DNA from 2 places in the Mesorhizobium sp. B3-2-1 genome. Region 1 is predicted to be linked to the other one. Evidence: predicted binding sites of a transcription regulator. Region 1 holds the regulator's gene; the other holds the start of a gene.
The links. Region 1 encodes PhoB, which activates phosphate uptake and scavenging genes when phosphate is short. Its sites were predicted from a motif close to TGTCATNNANCTGTCAT; they were not measured.
Positions count from the first base shown of each region.

Region 2: the regulator PhoB is predicted to act here: its motif matches at 8,659-8,675, upstream of phnF (phosphonate metabolism transcriptional regulator PhnF).

Region 1 covers NZ_VFTI01000004.1:211,764-227,723, forward strand. Annotated here, with positions in the region: gene FJW08_RS06130 (sugar ABC transporter permease) at 1-811, opposite strand, end outside; gene xylF (D-xylose ABC transporter substrate-binding protein) at 956-1,996, opposite strand; gene FJW08_RS06140 (ROK family protein) at 2,265-3,509, shown strand; gene FJW08_RS06145 (LysR family transcriptional regulator) at 3,749-4,630, opposite strand; gene FJW08_RS06150 (sterol desaturase family protein) at 4,743-5,714, shown strand; partial or broken gene FJW08_RS06155 (sugar kinase) at 5,794-5,973, shown strand; gene phoB (phosphate regulon transcriptional regulator PhoB) at 6,095-6,784, opposite strand; gene phoU (phosphate signaling complex protein PhoU) at 6,804-7,511, opposite strand; gene pstB (phosphate ABC transporter ATP-binding protein PstB) at 7,537-8,340, opposite strand; gene pstA (phosphate ABC transporter permease PstA) at 8,337-9,188, opposite strand; gene pstC (phosphate ABC transporter permease subunit PstC) at 9,192-10,175, opposite strand; gene pstS (phosphate ABC transporter substrate-binding protein PstS) at 10,242-11,297, opposite strand; gene FJW08_RS06190 (PAS domain-containing protein) at 11,831-15,960, opposite strand, start outside.
Region 2 covers NZ_VFTI01000015.1:92,421-108,380, reverse strand. Annotated here, with positions in the region: gene phnD (phosphonate ABC transporter substrate-binding protein) at 58-966, opposite strand; gene phnC (phosphonate ABC transporter ATP-binding protein) at 1,076-1,933, opposite strand; gene FJW08_RS17230 (DUF1868 domain-containing protein) at 2,064-2,774, opposite strand; gene FJW08_RS17225 (DapH/DapD/GlmU-related protein) at 2,909-3,526, opposite strand; gene phnL (phosphonate C-P lyase system protein PhnL) at 3,523-4,230, opposite strand; gene phnK (phosphonate C-P lyase system protein PhnK) at 4,439-5,215, opposite strand; gene FJW08_RS17205 (alpha-D-ribose 1-methylphosphonate 5-phosphate C-P-lyase PhnJ) at 5,212-6,111, opposite strand; gene FJW08_RS17200 (hypothetical protein) at 6,117-6,395, opposite strand; gene FJW08_RS17195 (carbon-phosphorus lyase complex subunit PhnI) at 6,392-7,504, opposite strand; gene phnH (phosphonate C-P lyase system protein PhnH) at 7,507-8,118, opposite strand; gene phnG (phosphonate C-P lyase system protein PhnG) at 8,118-8,579, opposite strand; gene phnF (phosphonate metabolism transcriptional regulator PhnF) at 8,693-9,442, shown strand; gene FJW08_RS17175 (zinc-binding alcohol dehydrogenase family protein) at 9,445-10,461, opposite strand; gene FJW08_RS17170 (ABC transporter permease) at 10,533-11,501, opposite strand; gene FJW08_RS17165 (sugar ABC transporter ATP-binding protein) at 11,498-13,051, opposite strand; gene FJW08_RS17160 (ABC transporter substrate-binding protein) at 13,208-14,200, opposite strand; gene FJW08_RS17155 (aldo/keto reductase) at 14,543-15,541, opposite strand; gene FJW08_RS17150 (altronate dehydratase family protein) at 15,605-15,960, opposite strand, start outside.

The sequences.
Region 1 (15,960 bases):
ACGGATAGGAGTTGGCGAGCCACACCGCGCCCATGATGACGGCGCAGGTGACGACGCCGAGCAGCGTCTCGGCCCAGATCGGGCGCAGCGGGAACCGGAAACGCTTGCGCTGCACCCTTCCGTTGAACAGCGCAAACACGACGGCCAGGCAGGCAACGATGCCCACGACCCAGCTCCAGGTGGCGCCGATCGATCCGGCCGGTCCGCCGCCCATCAGCTGGAAGGTGGCGTCGAGCGGTGCCACCGTCTGGCCTGACGTGACCCACCAGGCGGCACCGCGCCAGACCAGCAGGCCGCCCAGCGTGACGATGAAGGCCGGCACTTCGAGATAGGCGATCACGAAGCCCTGGAACGCGCCGATCAAAAGGCCGAGCGCCAGGCCGATGACCAGCGCCAGCACCCAGATCCACGGATTGCCGAGTTCAAGCCCCACGAACCGGACCAGGAAATGCACCTGGGCAAAGCCCATGACCATGCCGATCAAGCCCTCGGCGGAACCGACGGACAGGTCGATGTTGCGCATGACGATGACCAGCACCATGCCGCAGGCCATGATGGCGACCGCCGACGTCTGGACCGACAGGTTCCACAGGTTGCGCGGCGTGAGAAACGTGCGGCTGTCGAAATCGAGCGGATTGACGCCAAGACGCAGGCTCGAAATCACATGCAGCGCGATCCAGATCAGCAGCAGGGCGCCGATCATGCCCAGCATGCGGGTGTCGATCTCGGTCGCTTTCAGGAACCGGGCGACCGCGCCGAGTTCCGAGGCTCGCGCGGTGTCGGCCTGCAGGTCGGACGTCGTGTCGGTCATGATTTCCTCCAACCGGCTGGCCGTCTGACGCGGATGCCGAACCCAGCCTAGAAAGCTATCCGCGCGACGCGGAAACACAAATCTTTTTGAGAAAACGCCGCGGCTTTGGGGCCGCGGCGCCTTCACTTCTGCAAGCGGTCAAACTCAGTTGCAGGCCGCGACGCTGCCGGCGGCGACGCCAGCGCAGACTTCGTCCTTCTTGATCCAGCCGGCGTCGATGACGAGGTTGAGATTGTCCTTGGTGATGGCGACCGGGGTCAGGAACAGCGACTTGACGGTGTTGCCGCCAGGCGTCGTGAAATCCTTCGCGCCGGCGATGTCGGTCATCTTCTTGCCGTCGGCGAGCTGCGAGGCGATCTCGGCGGCGTTCTTGCCGAGTTCACGCGCGTCCTTCCACACCGACACGGTCTGGGTGCCGAGCGCGATGCGGTTGAGCGCGGCGTGGTCGCCGTCCTGGCCAGAGACCGGCACGGTGCCGGCGAGCCCCTGCGCCGTCAACGCCGCGACGACGCCGCCGGCGGTGCCGTCATTGGCCGCGACCACCGCGTCGATCTTGTTGTCGTTGGCGGTGAGGAACTGCTCCATGTTCTTCTGGGCGTTGGCGGGCAGCCAGCCGTCCGTATAGGCTTCGCCAACATTCTTGATCTTGCCGCTGTCGATGGCTTCCTTCAGCACTTCCATCGAGCCCGAGAACAGGAAGTCGGCGTTCGGGTCGGCGCCCGAGCCCTTGATGAAGACGTAGTTGCCTTCAGGCTTCACCTTGAACACCTCGCGGGCCTGCATGCGGCCGACTTCCTTGTTGTCGAAGGTCAGGTAGAAGACGTCCTTGTTCTCGATCAGGCGGTCATAGCCGACGACCGGAATGCCCTCGTCGAGCGCCTTCTGTACCGCCGGGCCAATGGCCGACGCATCCTGCGCCAGGATGATCAGCGAATTGGCGCCCTGCGAAATCAGGCTTTCGACATCGGTCAGCTGCTTGCCGGGATTGGACTGCGCATCGGCGGAAATGTATTTGTCGCCCGCGGCCTCGATCGCCTTCTTCATGGCGGCTTCGTCAGTCTTCCAGCGCTCTTCCTGGAAATTCGACCACGAAACGCCGATGACCTTGTCCTTCGCCTGCGCGACCGACGCCAGTGTCAGCGACATGGCGACACCCGCCAGAATGGCGACTGTGAATCTCTTCATGTTATCCTCCCTGCGCCGCGTATGGCGCGACCAAACTGGCCCGAAGGCCGGCACAGAGGCCCTATTTTTTCGAGCCCCGAAAAAATACTGGTCCATCGTCGGAACGCTGTCAACATCGATTCTGATGCATTTTGAGGTGCCGGGAACCTTTTTTCGAGTCCCGCAATAAATAAATGACAGCACCAGCCGCTTCTGCCAGTATTCGACGCGTTGCCGGAGGTGTCGAGGGGCGTCAGGAACCACGGCGACGGGGAGGATGTGGGAAAGCATGTCGGTCGGAATCCGTCACGACGATCTGCGCCGGCGCAACCGCGCAATGGTGATTGCAGCCGTGCGCCAGGGTGGCCAGCCCTCGCGCACCGAGATCGCCGCGACCACGGCCCTCAGCCACTCGACCATATCGGCGATATCAGCCGACCTGATCGCAGAGGGTATCCTGACCGAAGGCAAGCCCAACGAGGCCGGCTCACTGAAACGCGGCCGGCCACAGGTCGGCCTTGGCCTCAACCCCGAGGCCGCGGCTGTGATGACCGTGGTGCTGTCGCTGAATTTCCTCTCTGTCGCCGTCATCGATTATGCCGGCCAGGTGGTCGCCGAGGAACAGCGCCGGCTGGACACGCTGACCATGTCGCGCGAGGCGCTGATCGGCGAATGCACGGCAATAGTACGACGTCGCCTCGAGGATCCCGATCTCGATGTCCGCAGTGTGGCCCGCATCGCGTTGGCGATCCAGGGCATCACCGACACCGAGGCGCGCGCCATGCTGTGGTCGCCGATCACGCCGCAGACGGACATAGCCTTCGCCGACATACTCGAAGCCGAATTCGGCATCCCCGCCACCGTGGAGAACGACTGCAACATGATGGCGGTGGCGCTGCGCTGGCGCGACCCCGAACGCTACCGCGACGACTTCATCGCCATCCTGCTCTCGCACGGCATCGGCATGGGCCTTGTGCTGAAGGGCGAGCTGTTCACCGGCACGCATTCGTCGGGTGGCGAGTTCGGCCACATGATCCATCGCCCCGGCGGCGCGCTCTGCCGCTGCGGGCGGCGCGGCTGTGTCGAGGCCTATGCCGGCAACTACGCCATCTGGCGTAACGCCAGGCAGCTTGGCGAGGACACCGAGCCGGTCGCCGATGTCAGCGACGCGCAAATGCGGACACTCGCCGCGACGGCAAGGGAGAAGGACGGACCGGAGCGCGAAGCCTATCGCAAGGCCGGCGAGGCGCTGGGCTATGGCCTCGGTAGTCTTTTCGCGCTGATCGATCCGGCACCGGTTGCGATGGTCGGCGTCAGCGCCGCCGCCTTCGACCTGATCGAGCCGGCCTTGCGCGAGGCCATCGCCCAGACTGCCGGCGGCCAGCATTCGGAATCGATTTCCTTCGACACCGAGCCGAACGAGCTGCCGCTCATCCGCGAAGGCTGCGCCATGCGCGCATTGACCTTCGTCGACCAGGAGATTTTCGCGCCTGGCGTGCAGGCAAGGGCGGGCGCGGGAAAGAACGTTGCCTGAGACCAAGATCGAACCCAATCACTCCGACGGGGCATGACATACTACCCGCCAGATTTCGAGCCTCCTGCTAGAGCATGATGTCGAAAAGTGTGAAGCGGTTTTCGGACGACATCATGCTCTATCTCTTCGATTTAGAGAAGGATTCAGATTTCAGGTCGATTCGACCTAAAATCATCCGGCTCTAAGCCCCCGTCGGGCGGCGGTGCGGTCCGCCGTGCGCCAGTACCCACAACCGGCGTTCAGGCCGGGTAGAGCGCCGCAGCCCAGCGGCAGAAGGTCTGCACCGCGTCATTGCGTCCCGCCCCGTCGGCCTGCACCATGTAATGCGCGCCACTTATGGGCACGCGGTGCGGCAAGGGCGCGACCAGTTGGCCGGAATCGAGAAACGGCCTGGCGAAACTCTCCAGAACGATCATGGCGCCGCCGCCCGTGGTCATCGCCCAGAGCGCGAGCAGCGATGAATCGTAGCGGGCACGCTGCGGCGGGGCCGGGAGGGCGAGGCCGAAATGATCCGACAGGCGCTGCCACTCGGTCTCAAACCCGATCACATGGTGCAGGCAGGCAAAGGGGAAGTCGCCGATGTCCCGGCGCCCCGCCAACCAGGCGGTGTCGGCAGGATGGCAGACGACGATCGCGGATTCATGGGCCAGCAGTTGAACCGCACCCTCGGGCCAGTCGCCGTGCCCCCAGCGGATGTCGACATCGCTGTTGCCGGCTTCAAAACGATCGGACCAGACGAAGGTGGAGAGTTGGATTTCGATCTCTGGATGGGCCTGCCGAAAATCGGCCAGCCGGGGCGCGAGGATCAACGCCGCCCAAGTGATCGAGGCGCGCACCCGCACCACCCGCCGCGATGGGCGCGCGAAGAGACCGTCCGTCGCCCGCTGCAACTCGGCGAAGGACTGGCGCACCGGCTGGGCATAGGCCTGGCCGATATCCGTCAGCGCAACGCCGCGCGGCAGCCGCTCGAACAGCCGCGCGCCGACATGCTTTTCCAGCAGGCGGATATGCTGGCTGACGGCCGCTGCGGTCAGGTTCAGCTCAGCGGCCGCGGCGGTGAAACTGCCATACCGCGCCGCCGCCTCGAAGGCGAGCAGCCAGGTCGGGTGCGGTGTTTTCATGAGATCTTACCATCAATTAAAATGACCCCAATACCTGAAAAGATATTCTTTGTGTTGTCAATTTCCGAGCAATACCCTGCGCATGAACCACGGCCGGAAAAGAGCGACATCGATGTCAGACCGGAAGGAATGGAACCACGTCCCCGACAGCCTGCCCATTGAGATTGCGCCGGTCTGGCGCTGGCCGCTGAACCTCGCAGCGATCTTTCGCTGGTATGTCGGAAGCTGGCTGCCTGTCTCAATCAATCTCGTCATCGTGGGGCTGGCCTTCGCGGCTTATGCCTTGGCCAGCCCCACGCTTGCCCAGGCGAAGGAGCCAGGGCTATGGATCGGGGTGATCTGGCTACGAGACTTCGGCCTGACGGTAGTTGTAGCGCAGGGGCTGCATCTTGTTTTTCACCGCCACCAGTTGCAGGGCACCGACAAGAAGTTTGATCCGCGCCCCTACCCGCGCAAGGGGCGCGCGTTCAGTTTCGACAGCCAACTGGCCGACAACGTGTTCTGGTCGCTGGCTTCGGGCGTAACGATCTGGTCGGCATACGAGGCGCTGGTCTGGTGGGCGATGGCCAATGGCTATGCGCCGACTCTAACATGGTCCGGCCACCCGGTCTGGTTCGTCGGCCTCTTCCTGTTGATCCCGATCTGGGAGAGTTTCTACTTCTACTGGATTCACCGGCTGCTCCATACGAAGCTCCTTTACCGCATCCACGCGCTGCATCACCGCAATATTGATGTGGGGCCGTGGTCGGGCCTTGCGATGCACCCGGTTGAACACATTTTCTATTTCGGAACCGCGCTGGTCCATTTCGTTGTTCCGTCCAGCCCGGTGCATCTTATCTGCCACCTGATGTTCTATGGCCTTTACGCCATTACCACCCATACCGGGTTCGAAGGGCTCTGGCTGGCCGGGCGCAAGCGCGTCGACCTGGGCACCTTCCACCACCAGCTTCATCATCGCTACTTTGAGGTGAACTACGGCACGCTGGAAGTGCCATGGGACAAGTGGTTCGACACCTTCCACGATGGCACTGAATCGGCAAAGGCACGGATGAAGGCGCGTCTTGCCGCGCGGCGCCGGCTATAGGTCACGCCGGCGGAAGGGGCACGTGATATAAGTCCTCAGGCAGGTTTACGCCGCAGACCGCCCTAGCCCCCGATCTCTTTACCGCAAGGCCGGCGAAGCGCTCGGATACGGGCTTGGCAGCCTGTTCGCGCTGATCGATCCCGCACCCGTCGCCATGGTCGGCGTCTGCGCGGCGGCCTTCGACCTGATCGAGCCGGCACTGCGCGAGGCGATCGCCCACACCGCCGGCGGCCAGCATTCGAAATCGATCTCCTTCGACATCGGGATTTGTTTTTCTTCCATGTGATCGGCGCGGCATGCATGATTGTTTTGCTCTGGAAGGTGCACAATCATACACGTGGGCGCTCCCCATTCCGATCTCACCGAGATGGGACAGACGTCTAGTCTTCCCTGATCGCGTAGCCCGCGCCGCGGATGGTGCGGATGACGTCGGGCATGCGGCCATTGTTGACCGCCTTGCGCAGCCGTCCGACATGCACGTCCACGGTGCGCTCGTCGATATAGATCGTCTCGCCCCAGACATTGTCGAGCAACTGGCTGCGCGAGAACACGCGGCCGGGATGGCGCATCATGAATTCCAGCAGGCGGAACTCGGTCGGTCCGAGCCGGATCTCACTCTTCTTGCGATAGACCCGGTGCGATTCGCGGTCGAGCACGATGTCGCCGACCTTGAGCACGCTGGACAGCACTTCCGGCTTGGCGCGGCGCAGCAGCGCCTTGACCCGGGCCATGAATTCCGGCGTCGAGAACGGCTTGACTAGATAATCGTCGGCGCCGGTCGAAAGGCCGCGCACGCGGTCGCTCTCCTCGCCGCGCGCCGTCAGCATGATGATCGGCAGCCTCTCGGTCTCGGGCCGCATTCGCAGGCGCCGACAGAGCTCGATGCCGGAAATCGCCGGCACCATCCAGTCGAGCACCAGGAGGTCGGGCACGTTCTCCTGGAGGCGGATCTCGGCTTCGTCGCCGCGTGTCACCACCTCGACCTGGTAACCTTCCGATTCCAGATTGTAGCGGAGGAGCACGCCGAGCGGCTCCTCGTCCTCCACCACCATGATGCGTGGCGCGATCATCGATTGATCATCCCTGCCGTCAAGCCGCCGGCACCGACATCGCCGTCTCGTCCTGCTTCGGACGGTTGGCGGGCAGTTGCGTGCCGGTCAGCACATAATACGCATTCTCGGCGATGTTGGTCACATGGTCGCCGATGCGTTCGAGGTTCTTGGCGCAGAACAAGAGATGCGTGCAAGCCGTGATGTTGCGCGGATCCTCCATCATGTAGGTCAGGAGTTCGCGGAACACCGAGGTGTATTTGACGTCGATGCGTTCGTCGTCGTTCCTGAGCTTGGCGAGTGCGGCGGCATCGCCGGCCGCATATTCCTCGACCACGCCCTGCACCTGGATCAGCACCAGCTGCGCCATGGAGTCGATCGAATGCGACAGGTCGCGCGGCGTGGCGGTGAGGCCGACGGAGCCGACGCGCTTGGCGATGTTCTTGGCAAGGTCGCCGATGCGCTCGAGATCGCCCGCCATGCGGATCGAGCCGACGACATGGCGCAGATCGTCGGCCATCGGCTGGCGCTTGGCGATCAGGGTGATGGCGCGGTCGTCGAGTTCGCGCTGGCGCGCGTCCATGATGGCGTCGTCGGAGACGACGCGCTGTGCCAGCGCGTTGTCCGAATTCAGCAACGCCTTGGTGGCGCCGCCGACCATCGTGCCGGCGAGATCGCCCATGTCGCTGATCAGCCTGCTGATCTGTCCGAGATCCTCGTCGAAGGCTGCGACTGTGTGTTCGGCCATGATCCTGGTCCTCGTATGCGTGATATCAGCCGAAGCGGCCGGTGATGTAGTCCTGCGTGCGCTTCTCGCGAGGCGACGTGAAGATCTTCTCGGTCTTGTCGAATTCGACCAGTTCGCCCAGATACATGAAAGCCGTCTGCTTCGAGACGCGCGCGGCCTGCTGCATGTTGTGGGTGACGATGACAATCGTGTAGTCGGCCTGCAACTCGTCGATCAGTTCCTCGATCTTGGCGGTCGACAATGGGTCGAGCGCCGAGGCCGGCTCGTCGAGCAGGATGACTTCCGGCTTGACCGCCACGGTGCGGGCGATGCAAAGCCGCTGCTGCTGGCCGCCCGACAGGCTGAGGCCGCTGGCGTTCAGCTTGTCCTTGACCTCGGTCCACAGTGCCGCGCGCTTCAGCGCCTGTTCGACACGGCCGTCCATCTCGGCCTTGCTGATCTTCTCGTAGAGCCTGACACCGAAGGCGATGTTCTCATAGATCGACATCGGGAACGGCGTCGGCTTCTGGAACACCATGCCGATCTTGGTGCGCAGCAGGTTGAGATCCTGCGAGCGGTCGAGAACGTTTTGGCCGTCGAGCAGCACCTGACCCTCGGCGGTCTGCTTGGGGTATAGTTCGTAGATGCGGTTGAAGACGCGCAGCAGCGTCGACTTTCCGCAGCCCGACGGTCCGATGAAGGCCGTCACGCTGCGCTCGGGCAGCGACAACGTGATGTCCTTCAGCGCCTTCGACTGGCCGTAGTAGAAATTGAGGTTCTTGACCTCGATCTTCGCCTTGGCGGCTGCCTCGGTGGCAATCGTCATGTCTGGAGACAACATCTGGCTCATTTGTCCTCTCTGCGTCCGGTCAGGCTGCGCGCAAAGATGCTGAGCGCGAGAACCGTCAATGTGATTATGAGTGCGCCGGTCCAGGCCAGCTGCTGCCATTCCTCATAGGGGCTGAGAGCGAACTGGAAGATGGTGACCGGCAGGCTGGCCATCGGCGCGTTGAGATTGCTCGACCAGAACTGGTTGTTCAGCGCGGTGAAGAGCAGCGGCGCCGTCTCGCCGGAGATGCGGGCGATCGACAGCAATATGCCGGTGACGATGCCGGAAAGTGCGGCACGGTAAGCCACTGATTTGATGACCACCCAGCGCGGCGCGCCGATCGCGGTGCCGGCTTCGCGCAAGGCGTTCGGCACCAGGTTGAGCATGTCCTCGGTGGTGCGCACGACCACGGGGATGACCAGGATGGCCAGCGCGACGGCGCCGGCGATCGCCGAGAAATGCCCCATCGGCCGCACCATCAATTCGTAGACGAACAGGCCGATGATGATCGACGGCGCCGACAGCAGGATGTCGTTGATGAAGCGCACCACGGTGGTGAGTTTCGAGAAGCGGCCGTATTCGGCCATGTAGGTGCCGGCCAGAACACCGATTGGCGTGCCGACGATAACGGCGATGACCGTCATCACCACGCTGCCATAGATAGCGTTCAGCAGGCCGCCGGCATCGCCGGGCGGCGGCGTCATCTGCGTGAACACATCAAGCGAGAGCCCAGCTGCGCCTTTGTAGATCAACGCGCCGAGGATCAGTGCCAGCCAGGCAAGCCCGATGCCCGCGGCGGCGACGCACAGCGTCATCATCACCGAGTTTCTGGCCTTGCGGCGGCTGTGAAGCGACGAGGCTGTCGACATCGGTCAGGCTCCGGTGCGGGCGTCGATGCGCATCAGCATGTAGCGTGCGATCGCAAGGATGAGGAAGGTGATGACGAACAGGATGAGGCCGAGCGCCACCAGCGAGGACGTGTAGAGATCGCCAACGGCTTCGGTGAATTCATTGGCGATGGTCGCCGAGATTGTCGTTGCCGGCGCGAACAGCGAGGTCGAGATGCGGTGCGCGTTGCCGATCACGAAGGTCACCGCCATGGTTTCGCCAAGCGCGCGGCCAAGGCCGAGCATGACACCGCCCATGATGCCGATGCGGGTGTAAGGGATGACGACGCGACGTGTCACTTCCCAGGTCGTGCAGCCAATGCCGTAGGCGGACTCCTTCAGCACCGGCGGCACCGTGTCGAACACGTCCTTGGTGATCGAGGTGATGAAGGGCAGCACCATGATGGCGAGAATCAGCGACGAGGTCAGCAGGCCGATGCCGTAGGGGGGACCGGCAAACAGGCTGCCAAGGCCGGGAATGCCGTGGAAAACGCTGATGATGAAGGGCTGCACTGTCGTCTGCAGGAACGGCGCCAGGACGAACAGGCCCCAGATACCATAGATGATCGAAGGAATGCCGGCCAGAAGTTCCACCGCCATGCCGATTGGGCGCCGAAGGGGGCGCGGGCAAAGCTCGGTGAGAAAAATGGCAATGCCGATGCCGAGCGGCACGGCGATCAGGATGGCGATGGCCGATGTGACAATGGTGCCGTAGATAGGCGCCAGGGCGCCGAATTTCTCCGTCACCGGGTTCCAGCTCTCGCTGGTCAGAAACGAGAAGCCGAAGGTCGACAGTGCCTGCCAGGAACCGGCAAACAACGAGATGGCAACGCCGCCAAGCAGCACCAGCACGAGAATGGCGGCGGCGCGGGTCAGCCCATGGAAGATCGAATCGGTTAACGCAAAACGTCTGACGATGGCGTCGCGCGAGCCCTTGATGGCTGGCAAGGCTTCCTGGACAGCACTCATGTCAAGCTCGGCTCTTTGTGTTGAGAAAAAGGAGCGCCGCGTGAAGCGGCGCTCCTTCGGGTGATGTTACTCGCCTGCGTAGACGGGCTTGCCGTCAGCCTGGATGTCGGCCTTCCAAGAAGCCTTGATCAGGTCGACGACGCTGTCGGGGATCGACACGTAGTCGAGCGCCTTGGCGGTTTCCTTGCCGTCCTTATAGGCCCAGGCAAAGAACTTCAGCGCTTCGCCGGTGGCGGCGGCATCGCTCGGAGCCTTGTGGATCAGAACCCAGGTGGAAGCCGCGATCGGCCAGGTGGTGTCGCCAGGCTCGTTGGTGATGATGACGTTGAAGTTCTTCGCGCCCTTGAAGTCGGCATTCGAAGCGGCGGCGCCGAAGGATTCGAGCGACGGCTCGACCACCTTGCCGGCCGCATTCAGCATCTTGGAGTAGGAGAGGTTGTTCTGCTTGGCATAGGCGTACTCGACGTAGCCGATGCCGCCGTCGGTCTGCTTGACGGTGTTGGCAACGCCTTCGCTGCCCTTGGCGCCGACGCCGGTGGGCCATTCCACGGCAGTGTCCGAACCAACCTTGTCCTTCCAGTCGGGCGAGAGCTTCACCAGATAGTCGGTGAAGTTGAAGGTGGTGCCCGAGCCGTCCGAACGATGCACGACGGCGATCGCGGTCGACGGCAGGGTGAGCGAGGGGTTCAGCGCCTTGATCGCGGCGTCGTCCCAGGTGGTGATCTTGCCCATGTAGATGTCGGCCAGCGCCTTGCCGTCAAGCACCAGTTCGCCCGGCTTGATGCCGGTGAGGTTGACGATCGGCACGATGCCGCCCATCACCATCGGGAACTGCACGAGGCCGTTCTTTTGGAGGTCGGCGTCGGACATCGGCTTGTCGGTGGCGCCGAAGGTCACGGTCTTGGCGATGACCTGCTTGATGCCGCCGCCGGAACCGATCGACTGATAGTTGAGGCCGATGCCGGTGTCCTTCTTGTAGGTGTCGGCCCACTTGGCGAACACCGGATAGATGAAAGTGGAACCGGCGCCGGAAAGGTCAGCTGCCATTGCCGCGGAAAGGGTGATGGTGGACGCCGCAGCCATTGCAATCGCAACGGCCGCCGAGCGGATGAAATGTCTCATGTGGCCTGCTCCTGTTCGGAAGATGGTCTCTCGGCGCCATTTCCTCCGGCGCCCGCTGAGGCCAATAGCCTTCGATTATAACAGTCGCATGACAGTTTCATGTCAGCCCGGTAACGCGTCGCCCGGACCGAGAAAGGCGCCGATGTCGGGCGCCCGCGGCGCGGTCCGGGTTTACCGCCGGAATCAGGAGCTTGAGCCGTCCGACGGCTGGAATGACCCGGGATTCGACCGGGCGTTCCCAAGTGAAAAAAATCCGGACGGGAGCGCGTTGCTCGCAGCCAGAGCGTGTCATGGCCGGGCCATCGCCAAAAACAGGTCCGTTGGGGTAGAGTGACGCTGTTTCTTGCAGGCGGTCGCTGCTCCCGCCCGTAACCGAGAAGGGCGGAATTCGATTTTGCTATTGTCCCGGCTCGGCATCGCCTTGGATATGGTGCGATCGCACCATATCCATTGCACGCAGGGGTGGCAGCAAATCCGCAGCTGATTCCCTCGATTTTGTCTCGCCGGATCCTGCAATCCCGGCGACGCGGGTGCTAGCCCGCGTTGCGATGGACCTGACGGCCGGCGCCGACCCAGCGCTCGACCTTCTCGAGCAGGGCCCTGGGGCTGATCGGCTTGGGCAGATAGTCGTCCATGCCCGCCTCCAGGCAGCGTTCGCGGTCGCCCTTGAGCGCATGCGCGGTGACGCCGACGATCGGCACATGCGTGCCGGTCTCCTGCTCCAGCAGGCGGATCGCGGCCGTCGCTTCGAGACCGCTCATCTCCGGCATAGAGACGTCCATAAGGATCATGCACGGATTGAGCGTGCCGAAGGCGTCGAGCGCCTTGCGGCCATTGGCGACGATCTCGAAGCGGTAGCCGGTCTCGCCGAGGATCTGGGTGAAGACCATCTGGTTCACCTCATTGTCCTCGGCCACGAGGATATCCAGCCTTTGCCCGCCGCCGGAGGCAGGCAGCCTGGGACGAACCGGCGGCGGCTGCAGCTGCGCACGCTGCTCGGCTATCGCCAGAGGGGCCCGCGGGGCAATCTCGAGCGCCTCGCCCGCTGGCGGCTGAACGGTGTGGCCGCTGGTGGCGTGGCGATGGCGCTGAATGGTCGCGACCAAGGTTTCCAGGAGCGCCGAGGAGCGTGCCGGCTTGATCAGCTGCGCGTCGATGCCAAGATCGCGGTAGCTGGTGTTGGCAAGCGACTGGTCGACCGAGGTCAGCATGATGATCGGCGTATCCGCGAGGCCCTCGGTGTCGCGCACGATGCGCGCCATTTCGGCGCCGCTCATTTCAGGCATCTGATAGTCGAGCACGACGCAATCGACCGCCACGCCATAGGCCGCCGCGGCGATCAGCACCTTGAGGCCTTCTGCACCGCTTTCGGCCGCGCAGGAATCGAACGTCCACGAGGTCATCTGCTCGGTCAGGATGGCGCGGTTGACGGCATTGTCGTCGACGATCAGCACGCGTGCGCCCGTCACGTCCACCGGCGTGATGCGCTGTCCGTTCTGTTGCCCGGCCCCAGGCAGCGTCACTGTGAACCAGAAGGTCGACCCCTTGCCTTCGGCGCTCTCGACGCCGATGTCGCCACCCATCAGGTCGACCAGCCGCGAGGTGATGGCAAGGCCAAGCCCGGTGCCCTCGTGGCGCCGTGTCGACGACGTGTCGACCTGGCTGAATTTCTCGAACACCAGTTTCAGTTTTTCCTCGGGGATGCCGATGCCGGTATCGGTGACAGAGATCGTCAGCCTGGTTCCGGTCGGAACCCGTTCGCCGGTCACATCGACCAGCACGTGGCCTTCTTCTGTGAACTTCACCGCATTGCCGAGCAGGTTGGTGACGATTTGCCGGATCCGGCCGACATCGCCGATGAACAGGCTTTCGAGCCGCGGCTCGATGCGCACGATGAGCTCGAGATCCTTTTCCTTGGCCCGTGTCGACACCAGCGTCGCCACGTCCTCGATCGCCTCGGCGAGATTGAAAGGCGCCGGGTCGAGCACCAACTGGCCGGCATCGATCTTGGAGAAATCCAGGATGTCGTTGATGATGGTCAGGAGCGCATTGCCCGATTTGACGATGATGTCGGTGAATGTCTTCTGCTTCGGGTCGAGATTGGATTTGGCCAGGAGTTCAGCCATGCCCAGCACGCCGTTCATCGGCGTGCGGATCTCGTGGCTCATATTGGCGAGGAATTCCGACTTGGCGCGGTCGGCGAGCACGGCGCGCTGACGCGCCTCGCTGAGCTCCGCCTCGCGCTGCTTGAGCTCCGTGATGTCCGTGGTCGAACCGATCAGGTAGAGCGAACCGTCGGAGGCGATCATAGCGCCCTTGCGGGCGAACTGATGCCTGACGCTGCCGTCGGGAAGGCGCACCGTCTCCTCGATCTCCTGGGTCTCGCCGGTACGCAGCACGGCGAGATCGCTGGCTACGAAGGCCTCGCCATCCGGCCCGAAGATTTCGACGTCGGTCTTGCCGATCGCCTCCTGCTTGCTGAAGCCGGTGAGGTCGCACCAGCCCTTGTTGACATAGAACTGCCTGAGATCGGAGCGCTTGGCGTAGATCGACACCGGTACATTGTCGATCAGGCTGCGGAACACCTCGTTCTCGCGCATGCTCTCTTCCAGAGCTTGCTCGCGTGCCTTGACGTCGGTGATGTCGGTGCTGGAGCCGACCAGATGCACCGATCCGTCCGTGGCCACCAGACGGCTCTTGCGCGTCATCAACTGCCGCACGGTTCCGTCACGATGGGTGACGGGCTCCTCGACCTCACGCACACTGCCGTTCGTCACGACATCGGTGTCGTCCTGGCTGAAGCCCTCTGCTTCCTCGCCGCTGAACAACTGGCGGTCGGTCCGGCCGATGACATCGTCCTTGGCGAGACCGGTCAGCGCGCACCAGGCCTTGTTGACGAATTCGATGCTCAGGTCCTGCGCCTTGATGAAGGCGGCTACCGGCAACTCGTCCATGACATGCCGGAAGAGATCGATCTGGCGCATCGAGTGATGAAGCGCAGCCTCGCGACTCTTCAGGTCGGTGATGTCGACGCGCACGCCGATGAACGTGCCGTCGTCGGTGCGCATGTCGTAGACCTGGTACCAGCGTCCATCCGAATTGAGGCGCTCATAGGAGGAATTCGGCAGACGGTAACGGGCCAGGATGCCGTCAAGCCAGCGTTCGGAATCGACTTCGTACAGGCTGTCGATCCCAGGATCGCCGCTCGAACGGAAATAGCCGACCGAATGGCCGAACTCCAGCGCTTCGCGGATAGTGCGGCCGGGCTGCCAGAAGGGCTTCAGCGCCGGCAGCGTATTCTGCAGCCTGTGGTTGGCGAAGACGAACTTGTCGTCCCGATCGTAGATGATAACGCCGGCCGGCAGCGATTCAAGCACGTTGGCGAGATGCTTCCGCGCTTCCTGCGCTTCGGTCTCGCGCCGCTTCATGTCGGAGATGTCGAAGAGAAAGCCGGCTACATAGTCGCGGCCGCTTGCCATGCGGACGCGGTTCTTCCTGACGATGCGCGAACGGCTGGCGCCGCCCGCCTCGAAGTTTTCCTCCACTTCATATTGCCGCCCGCTGGCCAGCACCTCACGTTCGCTGCTTTCGAACAACGCGACGTCGGCCGGCCCTAGGAAATCGCCCCCCGGTTTGCCAAGCATGGCTTGCGGCGCCTGCTTGAACAGCGCCGCGAAGGCCTCGTTGACGAAGACGAAGCGCAAATTGTCGTCCTTGACGAAGATCGGATCCTCGACGGCGTTGATCACGGTCTCCGCCAGCCGCGCCTTTTCCAGCGCTTCGGCAAGTTCGGCCTCGCGGTCCTTCATGTCGGTGACATCGACATAGCAAATGAGCAGCTTGCCGCCGGCCAGCGGCGCCATCGACGCGATCAGCGTCCCGCCGTCTTTGCGCGGGAACTGCCACGATCCGGCGGTGCCGGCTCTGATTTCGGCCTCGCGCTCGGCGACATGCCGCTGCCATGTCGCGTCGTCCGAGCCATAGGGGTCGGTGTTGCGGCTCGCGTTCATCAGATCGCGGAAGCTGCAGCCGGTCTCGGCGTCCTGGGCGTCGATCTGCCAGAAATCGTAGAAGGCGCGGTTGATGATCTCGACACGCATGGCGGCATCGAGGACGAGAACGCCGATCGGCATCTGATCGACCATGGTGCGGAGGTTGGCAAACGTCTCGGCGATCTTGGCGTTGGCGTTCTCGATCTCGGCGTCACGGCGCTTGACTTCGGTGACCTCATAGTAGGTCAGCAGGCGTTTGCCTCCCGACAGAGCGGTGACGGAGAACATCATGGTCCGCCCGTCGGCGCGGACAAACTCCCGAGGCGCGACGGTACCGGCCCTGATCTCCTCGACGCGGGTGGCGAGGTAGCGCCGCCATTGCTCTTCGTCGATGTCGCCATAGATGCCGTTGCGGCGGTTGAGTTCCATCAACAGACTGAACGGAGCGCCGACGGTCACGGCCCCATCCGGAATCCCGGAGAGATCGCGATAAGCCTTGTTGACGATCAGCGTGTCGAGCCTGGCATCCAGAAGCACGACGCCCATATGCATGGCATCCATCGTCCGCTCGAGATCGCCAAGATGCTGGACGGACTCGCCGTCAGCTGGCGGTTCCATGGCCTCGAAGGCGCTGGCCAGCGCGGTGACGTTGCGGCCTATGCCGCGATAGC
Region 2 (15,960 bases), on a different contig from region 1:
ATCGGAGATGCAAAAAGGGGCGGTACTTCGAAGTACCGCCCCTTTGCAATTTCGCCGTTAGCCGCCGATGGCTGCCTTACGGGCTTCGACGATGACCTTGTAGAAGTCCGGCTTCACCGGAACGTAGCCGGTGAAGTCGCCGCCTTCGACGCCTTCGAAGCAAGCCTTGTCCTTCTTGGGCAGATCGGTGAAGAAGGCGGCCAGCTTGGCGGTCATGTCGTCGCCTATCGCGGTGCGCACGACGAGCGGGCCGTTCGGGATCAGGCCCGAGCGCCAGACTTCGACGAAGTCGTTGGGGTCGACGGCGCCCTTGGCGACTTCCTTGTGGAAGGTGCCGGAGGTGTAGCCGTTCTTGAAGTCGCCGATGCCCGAGGAATCGTCGACCGCGACGTCGACCTTGCCATCACGCACGGCCAGAACGTTGTTTTCGTGGCCGCCGTTGAACTGGGTCGAAGCGAAGAAGGCTTCGTTCGAGGCGCCGGTGGTCTTCGGAATCTGGGTCAGCGGGATCAGGTAGCCGGAGGTCGAATCCGGATCGGCATAGCCGAGCTTCTTGCCCTTGGCCGACTTGATGTCGGTGATCCCGGAGGTCTTCAGCGCCAGGCCGATAGAATAATAGCCGGTGGCGCCGTCGGTCTGCTTGGTGGTGAGGATCGGGGTAACCGCCTTCGGATCCTTGAGATAGACGCTGGCATAGCCGGAAGCGCCGAGTTCGGCGAAGTCGAGCGTGCCGCCGAGCAGGCCCTGGATGACGCCGTCATAGTCGGCGGCGGGGAACAGCGAAACTTTCTCGAAGCCGAACTCGGTCTTCAGATGATCGGCCAGGCACTGGTAGTTGCGCAGCCGGTCGGTTTCGTTTTCGCCACCGAGAATGCCGACGCGAAATTCCTTCATGTCGGCGGCGTGGGCCATGCTGGTGGCCATGGCGAGCACCGAAACGGCACCGAAAACCATCTTCCTGAACATTGATATCTCTCCTGTAAGTTCCGGCCCCGCGCCGGCAGCGTTCTTGATCTTGACAAGTGCCCTTGACGCGGGCGGACGATCCAGGCTGCTCGCTATGCCCGTAATGGGCTCAGTATCCCGGAAATGCGGGTTCGAGCGGTCCGGCGGATGCGGCGATCTTCTGCTTGAAGGCTACGCTGGTGGAGGTGATGACCTCCGATATCTCGCCGCCATTGCTGTCGGCGCCGTAGACAAGACGCACGGCTTCGCGGTCGAGCTCTTCGGGCGGTCCGTCGAAGACGACCTTGCCGGCGGCCATGCCGATGATGCGGTTGCAATAGGTACGGGCGGTATCGAGCGTATGCAGGTTGGTGACGACCGTGATGCCTTCGCGCAGATTGATGTCCTGCAGCGAATCCATCACCACCTTGGCGTTGAGCGGGTCGAGCGAGGCGATCGGCTCATCGGCGAGGATCACCCTGGGCTGCTGCATCATGGCGCGGGCGATGGCGACGCGCTGCTGCTGGCCGCCAGACAGTGTGCCGGCCGGCTGAAGTGCCGTGCGGGCGATGTCGAGCCGCTCGAGCGCGGCGACCGCTTCGGCGCACTCGGCGCGCGAGAACATGCCGAGAAGGTTGGACAGGGTCGAGCGGTGGTTCAGTTTGCCGAGCAGCACGTTGGTCAGCACGTCGAGGCGCGGCACCAGGTTGAACTGCTGGAAGATCATGGCGCAATCGCGCTGCCAGCGCCGCAAGGGCGAGCCGCGCAACTGGGAAACCTCCGCGCCGTCAAAAAAAATCGACCCTTGGCTGGGGTCGACAAGACGGTTGATCATGCGAAGAAGCGTCGATTTGCCGGCGCCCGAACGACCGATGACGCCAACCATCTGCCCCTGCGGGATCGAGATGTTGATGTCACTGACGGCGGTGTTCTTGCCAAATCGTCGGCTGACGCCGCGGATTTCGAGCGTGGCAGAGCTTGCTGACATGGGCTGGTTCCAGTCCGGTCCATATTGATTGTCAGGCTCTCGCCTAACGCAGCCACATGAACCTGCCGTGTCGCCGGCATGTCAGTTTTGTTACGCTCCACAGATACGACGGTCGGCGTCCTGCTGGCGATCAGCCAAGCACCAGCAATTCCTCGAAATGTTTCATGTCGCGGAATGCGCAGAAGGCGGGGGCCTTGATCTCGATCACCGGAGCCTGCCGCGCGAAAAGCGCCAGGCAATCGTCGAACAGTGCCTGCCATGCGGCAGCGCTGTCGTCGGCGAGACGCTGGATCTGGTAGGCGAAGGTGATGTGAAAGACGTAATTGTCGTGGTCGGGGTGCCGGTAGCCGAACGGCACAGTCAGAGCATCGCGCCATGCACGCATGATGCGCATGTCCTCGTCGGTCGCGCCGGCAACGGTGAGGCCGGTCGGCACGATCTCGAGCACCTTGATGTTGAACGGGCCGGCGCCCTCGAAACCCTTGAGGCGCTCCAGATAGAGCCGGGTCATGGCGTCGATGCTGGTGTCGAGCGGGACGTCCCGCGGCCAGTAAGGCAACCGGCGGCGATATTCGATGATGCCCTGGAACAGCGTCATGTGCAGGCTGGAGACCGGCGTGAAGGCGAGGCGATCGGCGTCCGGCATTGCCATCATCCGATTGCGTACAGTGAGCACCACCGCTTCGGATGGCGAGCCGCTGACCAGATGGCTGACGACGGTGTTGCCGGGCTCGAGGAGAAAGTTGCCCGACGCGTCGTAGCGCGTGCCGAGATGCGTCGGCGGCGACGGATTGGAGCCGGCAAAGAATCCGGCGAGCGAGGGCCTCACAGTTTCGAGCATGGCGATCTCCTTGGGAGATGGCGTCCTGTCCGAATCTTATGTCAGGGATATGAACAGGCTCGCTCTATGACGATGATGTGAGGGCTCTGTCTCTTTGCCTGACGCAACCGGTTCCCAGTTTTCCTGGAATTGCGCTATCCTTCGTATTTCTCCAGGAACGCCTCGGCCGACAAATCCCGAAAATCGTCGAGCGAAGCGCGTAGCCTGGCATGGTCCCAGTCCCACCAGGCCAGTGCCTGGTAGCGCTCGGCGGTGCGGCGGTCGAAGCGCTCGCGGATCGGCTTGGCCGGCACGCCGGCGACGATGGTGTAGGGCGCGACGTCCCTCGAGACGACCGCGCCAGCGCCAACCGCGGCACCATCACCGACGGTGACGCCGGGCAGGACGGTCGAGCCGTGGCCGAGCCAGGTGTCGTGGCCTATGGTGACGCGCTTGGCGCGACGCTGAGCGAAGAATTCGCTCTCATGCTCAGCGTCGTCCCAATAGTCCGACGCGCGGTAAGTGAAGTGGTGCAGCGTCGGCCGCCATGTCGGATGGTTGGTGGCGTTGAGGCGCACGGTGGCCGCGATGTTGGCGAATTTGCCGATCGTCGCACACCAGACGGCGCAGTCCTGCATCATGTAGGAATAATCGCCGAGCTCGCTTTCCGAAACCCGGCTGCGGTCGGCGATCTCGGTCCAGCGGCCGAGCGTCGAGTTGTGCACCTCCGCCGTCGGGTGGACCAGCGGCGTCTCCGACAATTTCCTGGTCATGCGGCGAGTTTTCCCGGAGCGAAGGCGGTGACGTCGATGATGCGGTCGGCCACCGCCTCGCGCACATCGTGGTCGTGGAAGATGCCGAGCAGGGCTACTCCGCTCGCTTTCTTGGCTGCGATGAGTTCGATCACCACGTCGCGGTTGGTCGCGTCGAGCGATGCGGTCGGCTCGTCGAGCAGCAGGATCGGATGTTCGGTGATGAAACCGCGCGCGATGTTGACGCGCTGCTGCTCGCCGCCGGAGAAGGTTGCCGGCGGCAGCATCCAGAGCTTTTCCGGCAGATTGAGCTGGGCCAGCAAGGCGCGTGCCTTGGCTCGGGCCGCCTCGCGCTCCTCGCCGCGTTCGACCAGCGGTTCGGCGACGACATCGAGCGCCGAGACGCGCGGCACGGTGCGCAGGAACTGACTGACATAGCCGATCGTTTGCCGGCGAACGGAAAGCACCGTGCGCGGGCTGGCATGGGCGAGATCGATCAGCCCGTCCTCGTGCATGACGATGATCTGGCCCTCGTCGACGGCGTAGTTGCCATAGAGCATCTTCAGGATCGAGCTCTTGCCGGCACCGGAGGGACCGCCGAGCACGGTGCATTCACCCGCCTTGATCGAGAAGGAGACACCGGCGACGACAGGCAATTTGATGCCGTCTCGCAGATGCATGGTGAAGCTCTTGGCGACGTCGGAGACAACGAGAGGGGTCGGCATCAGAGGGTTCTCCAATCGTCAATCGTCGGCGGGACAGCGCCCCCCTCTGCCTTGCCAGGCATCTCCCCCTCAAGGGGGGAGATCGGCTGTCGCATTCGGCGTCGCCAACCTGCTGCATTGTAGAATAGGCGGGACATGGAAACTGCCAATCTCCCCCCTTGAGGGGGAGATGTCCGGCAGGACAGAGGGGGGCGTACACGCGCCATCATCACACCTGCAAAATCGAGGAAACCAGCAATTGCGTGTAGGGCGCGCGCGGGTCGTCGAGCACGCGGTCGGTGAGGCCGCTTTCGACGACGCGGCCGTCCTTCATCACCATCATGCGCTGCGACAGAAGCCGCGCCACGGCGAGGTCGTGGGTGACGACTATGGCCGCAAGGCCAAGATCGGTGACCAGACCGCGCAAGAGATCAAGCAGGCGCGCCTGCACCGAGACATCGAGGCCGCCGGTCGGCTCGTCCATGAACACCAGCCGTGGCCCGGTGACGAGATTGCGGGCGATCTGCAGGCGCTGGCGCATGCCGCCGGAAAAGGCGCGCGGTTCGTCGTCGATGCGGTCTTCCTCGATCTCGACGCGCGACAGCCAGTCGACCGCCGTGGCGCGGATCTTGCCGTAATGGCGGTCGCCGACCGCCATCAGACGCTCGCCGACATTGGCGCCGGCCGACACGGTCATGCGCAGCCCATCGGCCGGGTTCTGATGGACAAAACCCCAGTCGGTGCGCATCAGGAAGCGGCGCTCGGCCTCGCTCATGCGGTAGAGCTCGCGGAACTGGCCGTCGCGCATGCGGTAGCTGGCGGTGCCGGAGGAGGGCAGCAGCCGCGTCGACAGGCAGTTGAGCAGCGTCGTCTTGCCGGAGCCGGATTCGCCGACGACCGCCAGAACCTCGCCCGGCCACAGGTCGAAAGAGACGTTGTCGCAGCCGACGCGCGAGCCGTAGAATTTCGACAGCGCCGAGACGCGCAACAGCGGTTCGTCGGTCATTGCGCTGGCTCCATGTTTCCTGGGGCGAGATCGGTTTCGGGGGCAAGGTGGCCGCGATGGCCCTCTTCACGCCGCTTCTCGCAATAATCGGTGTCGGAGCAGACGAACATATGGCCGCCATGGTCGTCGAGGATGACCTCGTCGAGATAGACATTCTCGGCCGCGCACAGCGCGCAGGGCTGGTCGAAAGTCTGCACTTCGAACGGATGATCCTCGAAGTCGAGGCTGACGACGTCGGTGAAGGGCGGCACAGCATAGATGCGCTTTTCGCGGCCGGCGCCGAACAGCTGCAGGGCCGGCGAGCGGTGCATCTTGGGGTTGTCGAATTTCGGCGTCGGCGAAGGGTCCATCACATAGCGGCCCTCGACCTTCACCGGATAGGCATAGGTGGTGGCGATGCGCCCATGCTTGGCGATGTCCTCATAGAGCTTCACATGCATGAGACCGTATTCCTCCAGCGCATGCATCTTGCGCGTTTCGGTCTCGCGCGGTTCGAGGAAGCGCAGCGGCTCGGGGATCGGTACCTGATAGACCAGCACCTGGCCCGCCGTCAGCGGCTGTTCAGGGATGCGGTGGCGGGTCTGGATGATGGTGGCGGTGGCGGTATCGGTGGTGACGGCAACATTGGCGACCTTCTTGAAGAAGGCGCGGATCGAAACGGCGTTGGTGGTGTCGTCGGCGCCCTGGTCAATGACCTTCAGCACATCGTCGGGGCCGATGATCGATGCCGTGACCTGGACGCCGCCGGTGCCCCAGCCATAGGGCATCGGCATTTCGCGTGAGGCGAACGGCACCTGGTAGCCGGGGATGGCGATGCCCTTGAGGATCGCGCGGCGGATCATCCGCTTGGTCTGCTCGTCGAGATAGGCGAAGTTGTAGGTGGCGATGTCGGTCATGGCGATCACATCCGCTTCGTGCTATTGAATTGACGTCCAGGACGCGGAAACAGGGGCGAATTCAGATGACCCAAACCGGTTGGATGCATCTCGGAATTCTGCTGCTGGTGTTTGTCGGCGCGGTTGCCTTTGTCCTTCGACGCATGGTTCTGCCCGCACCGAAAGAAGGCGCGCAAGGTGAGACTGTTGCCGGTAGCAAAGGGTTCAACGAGGCACATAGTGGCCACTACAGTGCTGGTCATAGTGGCGGTGCCGATAGTGGGCATGGCGGCAGCTAGGATCATTCCGCCGCCTCCCTTTTCTCTTCGACCTTCGCTGGATTTTCGCGGGCCTCATACTCGGCGCGCATGCGGCGCACGAGGTCGAGCTCGGCCTGGAAGTCGACATAGTGCGGCAGCTTCAAATGCTCGACGAAGCCGGTGGCCTGGACATTGTCGGAGTGCGAGATGACGAACTCCTCGTCCTGCGCGGCAGCAAGGATGTCCTCGCCGAGTTCGGAGGCGCGCAGCGCCCGGTCGCAGAGCGCCATGGCCATCGCCTTGCGCTCGCTCTGGCCGAAGACGAGGCCGTAGCCACGGGTGAATTGCGGCGGCGCCTTGGCCGAACCCTTGAACTGGTTGACCATCTGGCATTCGGTGACCCGCACCGTGCCGAGCGGCACGGCGAACGGCAGTTCGGGCACGTCGAGCTCCAGCTCGACCTCGCCGATGCGGATCTCGCCGACGAACGGATGGTTGCGGGCATAGCCGCGCTGCGTGGAATAGCCGAGCGCCAGCAGAAAACCTTCGTCGCCGCGCGACAGCGCCTGCAGGCGGATGTCGCGCGCCATCGGGAATTCCAGCGGCTCGCGGGTGATGTCGCCGGGAACATGGTCCTGCGGCATGTCGCCATCGGGTTCGATCAGGCCTTCGCGAGCGAGGATCGCCGAGACACGCGGCATGGGCTCGGCCTCGCCGGCGCGCTGCAACGGTTCGGCGACATCGACGCCGGCGGCCAGCTCGGGGTCGAGCAGGCGGTGGGTGTAGTCGAAAGTCGGGCCAAGCAACTGGCCGCCAGGCAGATCCTTGTAGGTCGCCGAGACGCGCCGTTCGGCCAGCATCGCGCTGGTGTCGATCGGGCTGGTGTAACCGAAGCGCGGCAGCGTGGTGCGGTAGGCGCGCACCAGGAAGATCGCCTCGATCATGTCGCCGCGCGCCTGGACGATAGCTAGCGCCGCGAGTTCACGGTCATAGAGCGAGCCTTCGCTCATCACCCTGTCGACGCCGAGCGCCAGTTGTTCGACAATCTGGTCAAGGCGCAGCGCCGGCACTGAGCGGTCGCCGCGCCGGCGGTCGGCAAGCAGGCTGTGAGCGTTGGCAATTGCGGCTTCGCCACCTTTGACCGCGACATACATCTTCAAGCCTCCATCGTCTTGATGCGCGTCGTGCGCGGCAGGCAGGCTATGCCGTCCGATGTGGCGAGGATGATGTCGACGCCACGAGGAAAGCGCTTGTTGTTTTGCTTCCACTGCTCGACGAAATGGCGCGGCATCTGGGCCGGTGCGATCGTGGCGCTGGTTTCGATGCCGGGGCCTTCCAGCAACAGCGGGGCCCCTGAAGCGAGGTCGCCGACCTGCAGGATCAGCGTCGTCGATCGGTCGGGATAGTCCTGCGTGCCCTGGGAAAAGCCATCGATCGCCATCATCTCGGCGGGCATGGCAATAAACGCGAAATGCGCGTCGGCTGATGTGTTGGCCAGCGGTGCGCCCGTGTGGAAACCAAGCCAGGAGCTGATCGCCGCGGAGGCATGCAGTGCCGGGTCGAGCCAGAGCGGCGTGTCGTTGTCGCACAGCGCCAGGGCAATGGAGCCTGATGTTGCCGAAAGCGGCGCCGGCGGGCGGGTCCGCGCCGGTAAGGGCTGGACGCTGCCCGGCCGCGCCATGGCATCCATGACAGCCCGAAACACGGCCTGTGCGTTGAAGACCGGATCGGCGAAACCGCCCTCGATCGATTGCGCAGCGATATCCATCAATCTTCTCCGCGAACCATGGTGAAGAAATCCACTTTCGTCGCCGCCGTCTCGGCGCGGCGTTTTTCGCGGGCAGCGGTCAGAGCCGACCGCAAGGGGGCAATGAGCCTGTTCTCGACCTCGGTGCGGCGGGCAGGGTTCTGCCAGAGCGCGTCGGCGATGGCTGCCAGCTTCGCCTTCTGCTTATCGCGGCCAAGCGCGTAGCAATGGCCGACCTGCCCGGATGGCAGCCGGACGGTGGCACGAGTGATGGTCGCTTCGCCGACATTGAAGGGCGCGCCGCCGCCGCCGATGCGGCCACGCAGCGTGACCAGGCCGGTCTCGGGGCCGCGCAGCAATTCGGCTTGTGAAGGCAGGCCGGCCTCGTTCCAGAGCCGCACGATGTCGTCGCCGCTCGATTGCGCCAGCGTTGCCATGGCGGCCTTGCGCTCGGCCTGGTCGCGGGCTTCCTGTCCTCGCATCGCCAACTTTCCTCTTTGCTAAATTTGTCTATTGATATAGATAACTATACAAATTATACATATTACCTAACGCGAGTCCATGACGGGTGCGTGACAGGCCGGGGGGCAAAAACATGATAGGGCAGCAAGCGGCTGATAGCATCGAGCGGCGCAGCGGTGTTTCACTGTGGCGCCAGATCGCTGACAGGATCCTGCAATCGATTGCCACCGGTGATTTTGCCGAGAATGCCGCGCTGCCGCCCGAGGTCGCGCTGGCCGAGCGCTACGGCGTCAACCGTCACACCGTACGCAGCGCCATATCGGCCCTCGTGCAGGAGGGCGTGCTACGGGCCGAACAGGGGCGCGGCACCTTCGTCTTGTCGCGTAAGCGGCTGTCCTATCCGATCGGCGCGCGGACACGCTTTTCGACTGGCCTGCAGGGTCAGACGTCGGAACGGCACATCGTGCTGCTCTCCTCATCGATCGAGCCCGCCAGCCAGCGCGTTGCCGAAGGGCTCGGTCTGGCCCGTGGCACCGAGATGATACGGCTGGAGACACGCGGCGAGGCCGACGGGCGGCCGGTGTCGCGCGCCGCCGCTTGGTTCGAGGCGAGGCGCTTTGCAGGCATCGACAAAGCGATGGCGCAGACCGGTTCGATCACCGCGTCGCTCGCCCGTTTCGGTATCGACGATTATCTCAGGCAATCGACCGTGCTGTCGGCGCGCCATGCGGACGCCGCCGATCTCGCCGATCTCGATCTGCAGCCCGGCGCCATCGTGCTGGTCACGGTGGCGGTCAACGTCACGCCAGACGGCCAGCCGATCCAGTTTTCGGAGTCGCGCTTCCCGGCTGAGCGAGTGGAGCTGAAGCTCTCGGCGCTGTAAGGCTATCCGATCTCGATCACGGCCTTGATCAGGCCCGACTTTTCGTGCGCCCAGCGTGCGAGATCCCCTGGCGTATCGGCCAGCGTGGTGCGGTGGGTGACGAGCTTGGCTAGCGGCACGGCCCCATTGCGGATCGAGGCGGCGACATGATCGAAGTCGGCGCGCAACGCATTGCGGCTGCCGACCAATGTCATTTCGCGCTTGTGGAACTCAGGGTCGGAAAAGACGATGTCGTCCTTGACGACGCTGACCAGCACCAGTGTGCCGCCATGCGCGACATGGGCGAAGGCCGATTGCACCGACAGGGTGTTGCCGGTGGCGTCGAAGACCACGTCGAAGCCTTCGCCGTCGGTCGCATCACGCACCAGATCGGACGCGGGTGCTTGCGAGCCGTCGAGAATCGAAAAGCCGAGCTCGCTCGCGGCGAAGGTCAGTCTTTCGGTGCTCATGTCGAGAAGTGTCACGTCGAGTCCGGCAATGCGTGCGAAGATGGCGGTGCCAAGCCCAATCGGGCCGGCGCCGATGACCAGCGCGCGTCCACCGGGCTCGGAACGCGCGCGGCGCACGGCATGCGCGCCGATGGCCAGGAATTCGACGGCGGCGGCGTCGGCGAGCGACAGCCCGTTTGTGGGATAAAGGTTCTGTGCCGGCACCAGTATCTGTTCGCACATGGCGCCGTCGCGATGCACGCCGAGCACTTCGATCCTGACACAGCAATTTGGCTTGCCGTGCCGACAGGCGATGCATTTGCCGCAGGAGAGATAGGGGTTGATGATCACCGGTTCGCCGACCGCAAGACCGACTCCTTCGCCGACTTCGACGACGGTGCCGGACACTTCGTGGCCCATGATGCGGGGATAGGCGAGGAACGGATGCTTGCCCTCGAAGATATGGTAGTCGGTGCCGCAGATGCCGACATGGCTGACCGCGACCAGCGCCCAGCCGGGAGGCGGCGAGCCGGGAGCAGGGCGGTCCTCCAGGATAAGCTCGCCTGGCGAGCGGCAGACGACGGCTTTCATGCTTCAATCCACTCTGTCATGAAATCGCCGGCCTGTTTCCGACAGGGCCGGCGATCGATTTTGGTCTGTCGCTACTTGCCGCCGCGGCGGCGCAGGCCATCGAAATAGACGATGACGATGATCAGCACGCCGGTGATGACACGCTGCCAGAAGGCGTTGACGTTGAGCAGGTTGGCGCCGTTGTTGATGGTGGCGAGAATGAAGGCGCCGAGCAGTGGCCCGTGCACCGAGCCGACCGCGCCGAACAGTGAGGTGCCGCCGATCACCGACGAGGCGATCGCCTGCAGTTCCCATCCTTCGGCCTGGGTCGGATTGCCGATGCCGATGCGCGAAGCCAAGAGCACACCGACGAACGCCGCGCAGAGACCCGACAGCGTGTAGGCCATGAAGATGGTGCGCTGGACATTGACGCCGGACAGGCGCGAGGCCTCGGCGTTCGACCCGACCGAGAACAGGTACCGGCCCCAGCGGCTGTGATGCAGGAAGACATAGGCGGGTATGCCGACCAGCAGCACCATCCAGAACAGATTGGGGATGCCGACGAAGGAGTTGCGCGAGAATTCCTGGAAAGCATCGTTGTTGATCGAAATCGAATTGCCGTTGGTCATCAAAAGGCCAATGCCGCGCAGCGAGGTCAGGGTCGCCAGCGTGATGATGAAGGGCGGCAGGCCCATCTTGACGATGCCAAACCCATGGAAAAGGCCGATGGCGACGCCGACCAGCAGGGTGAGCAGGATGGCGAGGAAGACCGGGAGGCCGGCATTGATCAGCATCGCGGCGATGACTGTTGCGAAGCCGACCACGGCACCGACGGACAGATCGATGCCGCCGGTGATGATGACGAAGGTCTGGCCGACAGCCAAAATGGCGATCATCGAACCCTGACGCAGCAGATTCGAGATGTTGTTGGCCGACGCGAAGCTCGACGTGGAGAACGACAGAATGACCCACAGCAGCACCAGCAGCGCCAGCAGCGTCAGTCCAAACAGTGCGTTGTAATTGCGCTTCGGTTTTTCGGCAGGAATCGCCTCGGTGCTCATGTCTTTCCTCCCAGCTTTTCTTGTTTCTCGGCGAGCGCCTGTGTGAGAATGTCTTCGTGATCGGCGGTGTGGAACCCGTGCGTGGCCACCAGCTTGCCGCGGCGGAACACATGCAGCGTGTCGGCCAGTTCATAGACTTCCGGCAAATAGGACGAGATCAGGATGATGCCCGCGCCCTTCGACAAGAGCGCGCTGAACAGGCGGTAGATCTCCGCCTTGGTGCCGACGTCGACGCCGACCGTCGGCTCGTCGAAGATGAACAGCTTGGCGCCGTGCGCCAGCCATTTGCCGATGACGATCTTCTGCTGATTGCCGCCCGACAGGCTGGAAGCCAACGCATGGCGCGTCGGCGTCTTGATCCTGAGGCCTGCGATCTGGCGGTCGGCCTCGGCCTTCTCTTTCGCGTTCGAGATCAACAGATTGCTGGAGATGCGCTTGTAGATCGGCAGGTTGAGGTTGAGGCCGACCGGCAGGTTGAGACAAAGGCCCTGGTCGCGGCGGCTTTCCGGCGCCAGCGCCATGCCGAGCTTGATGGCGTCATGCTCGGAGTTGATCTGGACATCCTTGCCTTCCCACAGGACCTGACCGGCCGACTTCTTGTGCCGGCCGTAGAGCGTGGTGACGAATTCGCTGCGTCCAGCGCCGATCAGGCCGTAGAGCCCGACGATCTCGCCGGCACGGACTGTCATCGACACATTTTCGAAGCCCTTGCCCGAGAGGCTTCTGGCCTCGACGATCGCGGCACCCGGAGTGAAATGCTCCTTGTGGTAGATTTGTTCGATCGAACGGTTGATCATCAGCTTGACGAGTTCGGCGTCATTGGTCTCGCTGATGTTCCTGGTGCCGACCAGCGTGCCGTCGCGCAGCACCGAAACACGATCGGCGAGTTCGAACACTTCCTCCATGCGGTGACTGATATAGATGATCGTCACGCCCTCGGACTTCAGGCGACGGATCAGAGTGAAGAGCTGGTCGGCCTCCTTGCGGGTCAGGTAAGCGGTCGGCTCGTCGAAGATCAGGAATTTGGTGCCGCGCACGGTGGCGCGGGCGGCGGCGATCAGCTGCTGCTGGCCGATGGTCAGATCGCCCAATGTGACATGCGCCGGCAGGTCGAAGCCGAGATCGTCGATGATCTTCTGCGCCTCCCTGACCATGGCGCGCTGCTGCAGGATGCCGAAGCGCGAATTCTCCTCGCCGAGGAACATGTTGGCGGCGACGGTCAGATGACGACAGAGCACGACCTCCTGGTGGACGGCGTTGATGCCGAGCGCCATCGCCTCATGCGGGGTCGCCAGTGCAGCCGGTTGGCCCTCCCAGATCACTTCTCCGGAGGTGCGCGGCATGACGCCGGTCAAAAGCTTGATGAGCGTGGATTTGCCGGCGCCGTTCTCGCCGACGATGGCGTGGATCTCGCCTGCCTTGAAGGCAAGGTCCACCGGCTTCAAGGCGTGAGTGCCGGGATAGCGCTTTTCCAGCCCGCGCAATTCGAGGATGGTCCCTCCGGGCTCCAGCGCGGGAGCCGGATGCAGTTCGTGCGCCGTCGGCGTCATGGCGATCCTCCCAGATTGGCCTCGCGGCTGGCACCCGGCGAGGCTGTGATCGTCTTTTCAAACAGCCTAGCCAAAGCCGGCCGATTGCCAAGCCGCTCGTGGCGGCGGATGTTTCCGGGGCGCGACGCCCCGGAAACGGTTTTGAACACCGGCTGCTTAGAGCTTCGGATTGAGCAGCGCGTCGATCTTGGGGTCCTTCATATTGGCCTTGGTCACCAGATTGGCGCCAGTGTCGACATTTGCCTCCACCTTCTCGCCCTTCGAGGCGGCGAGCGCCGTCTTGATGCCGTCATAGCCCATCCGGTACGGATCCTGCACGACGAGGCCGGAAATGACGCCGTCATTGAGGAACTTGATCAGCTTCTCGTCGCTGTCGAAGCCGATCAACCCGACCTTGCCGGCAAGTTTGTTCTCGGCGATCGCCTGACCGACGCCTTGCGCCATGATCAGGTTTGACGCGAAGATGCCCTTCAGGTCCGGATTGGCGGTGATCAGGTCGGTCGCGATGTTGAGGCCGGTGGTGGCCTGGCCGTCGGCGTATTTGTCGGCGATCAGTTCGAGGCCGGGATACTTGGCCTTGAGCTGTTCCTTGAAGCCTTGCGCGCGCTGTTCGAGCGAGCCGGCGCCGGGGAGCGCGGTGATAAGCGCAACCTTGCCCTCGACCTTGCCGCCGTTGGCGGCGCCGATCGCGGCGGCGAGACCGTCAGCGGCGACGCGGCCGCCCTGCACGTTGTCGGTGGTCAGGAACGATGTGAAGGCCTTGGAGTCGGCGCCCGAGTCGATGCCGATGACCTTGACCTTGGTCGCGGCTTCGTCGATCGGCTTGCCGAGCGCCTTGGCTTCGGTCGGCGCGATGACGACGGCGGCCGGGTTGCCGGCGACGGCGTTTTCGAGGATGGAGATCTGGCCGTTGACGTCGGTCTCAGCCTGGGCGCCGAGTTCCGGCACGTTGACGCCGAGGTCCTTGCCGGCCTTGCGGGCGCCGGCCAGAACGATCTGCCAGTAGAAGGACGTGGTATCCTTGACGATGATCGGAATGGTCACGTCCGCCGCCGAGACCGGTGCGGTATGCATGACGCCGGCGAGCATCGAGGCTGCCGCCAGGGCCATGACGGCGCGGCGGTTGAGAATGCTGGTCACGAATTTCATGGGATCCTCCCTAAGTCGCCTGGTGAACGTTACGGAAGCTCGGTTCGGATAGGCGTGGCCCAAACAGAACTTTATCAATAAAAAACAGTTGCACTGTTTTGATAGTGCATCGTTCCGGCCGATGCAAGCGGTGTTTCCAGTCAGTCCTCCCAAAGGCCTGACAACGATTCACCTACCGGCGCGGCTCCTCTCCAGTCTTAGTCAGGCGCTCCCGTTTCCGTTCTACGGAAGCATGGAATATTAATTCCATACAGCAGTCAACATGGAATGTTCATTCTTTTCTGAGGTCGCAACATTGTGAAGCCGACCCGCGACCCTGTGCACATTGCGACGGTGCGCGCTTCAAGACAGTTTCTGCACCACCGTGTAGGGACGATACTTGGCATATTCCGTCTCCGGCACGTCGATATCGAGCAGCTCGAGGTTGCGTGTCAGGTTCGCCAATCTTGCGGTACCGGTCAGCACGGTGGCAACTGCAGGTTCGTGCAAAGGAAACTGGAACGCGGCCGCCGCCAGCGGATAACCGCCTTCACCGGCGATCTTCTCCATGGCGTCGACACGGTCGAGAACGTCGCGGCTGGCGGGTTGGTAGTCGAAATGCGCGCCCTGCACCGGCCCGGTCGCCAATATGCCCGAGTTGAAAACGCCGCCGATGACCAGCGACGTCTGTTGCGCACGGCACAGCGGCAGCAGTTCGGCTTCCGCGCTGCGGTCGAGCAAGGAATAACGGCTGGCGAGCAGGATGCAGTCGAGCGGCGCCCGGCGCATCACGTCGAGGCAGATCTGGACTTCGTTGACGCCGAGCCCGTAGGCCGAAATCGTGCCGGCCCGCTTCAGCTCCTCGAGCGCCTTGAGCCCGCCGTCCATCAACTGGCGAAAGTGCAGTTTGGTCTTCTCGACACCATGCGTGTAAACGCCGATGTCGTGCACATACAGGATGTCTATCCTGTTTAGCCCAAGCCGCGCATAGCTGAAGTCGACCGACCGCATGATGCCGTCATAGGAATAGTCGTAGTCGAGCGCGAAGGGTAGCGGATCGACATAGGAATGGTCCGGCACCTGGTCTTCCGGCACCGGGCGGAACAGGCGGCCGACCTTGGTCGACAGCACGTAGGAATCACGTGGTTTGTAGCGCAGGAAATCGCCGAAGCGACGCTCCGACAGGCCGAAACCGTAGAAGGGCGCGGTGTCGAAATAGCGCAGGCCGGCTTCCCATGCGCCTTGCAGCGTTTCCATCGCCGCTTCGCGCGAACAGGCCCGGTAGAGGCCGCCGATCGCAGCGCCGCCGAAGCTGATCTCGGTGACCTCCAGTGCCGTCTGGCCGATGCGGCGTCTTTTCATGCATAACCTCCCCGTGGCCGACCGTTGTGCGGGTCGGCAAGTTTACCAGACATGCGTCGAAAACTAGAGCGTCGCGCCGAGATGCCAGGGCACGAACTCGTTGTCGCCGTAGCCAAAATCCTCGCTCTTGGTCTTGCGGCCCGAAGCCGTCTCGACGATCAGTTCGAAGATCTCGCGGCCCATGCCGGCAATGGTCTTTTCGCCGGAGGCGATGACGCCGCAATTGACGTCCATGTCCTCTTCCATCTGGTGATACATGGTCGAGTTGGTGGCGACCTTGATCGAGGGTGTCGGCCGGCAGCCGAAGCAGGAACCGCGGCCGGTGGTGAAGACGATGACATTGGCGCCGCCCGCCACCTGACCGGTGGCCGAGACCGGGTCGTAACCGGGCGTGTCCATGAACACCAGCCCGTTGCCGG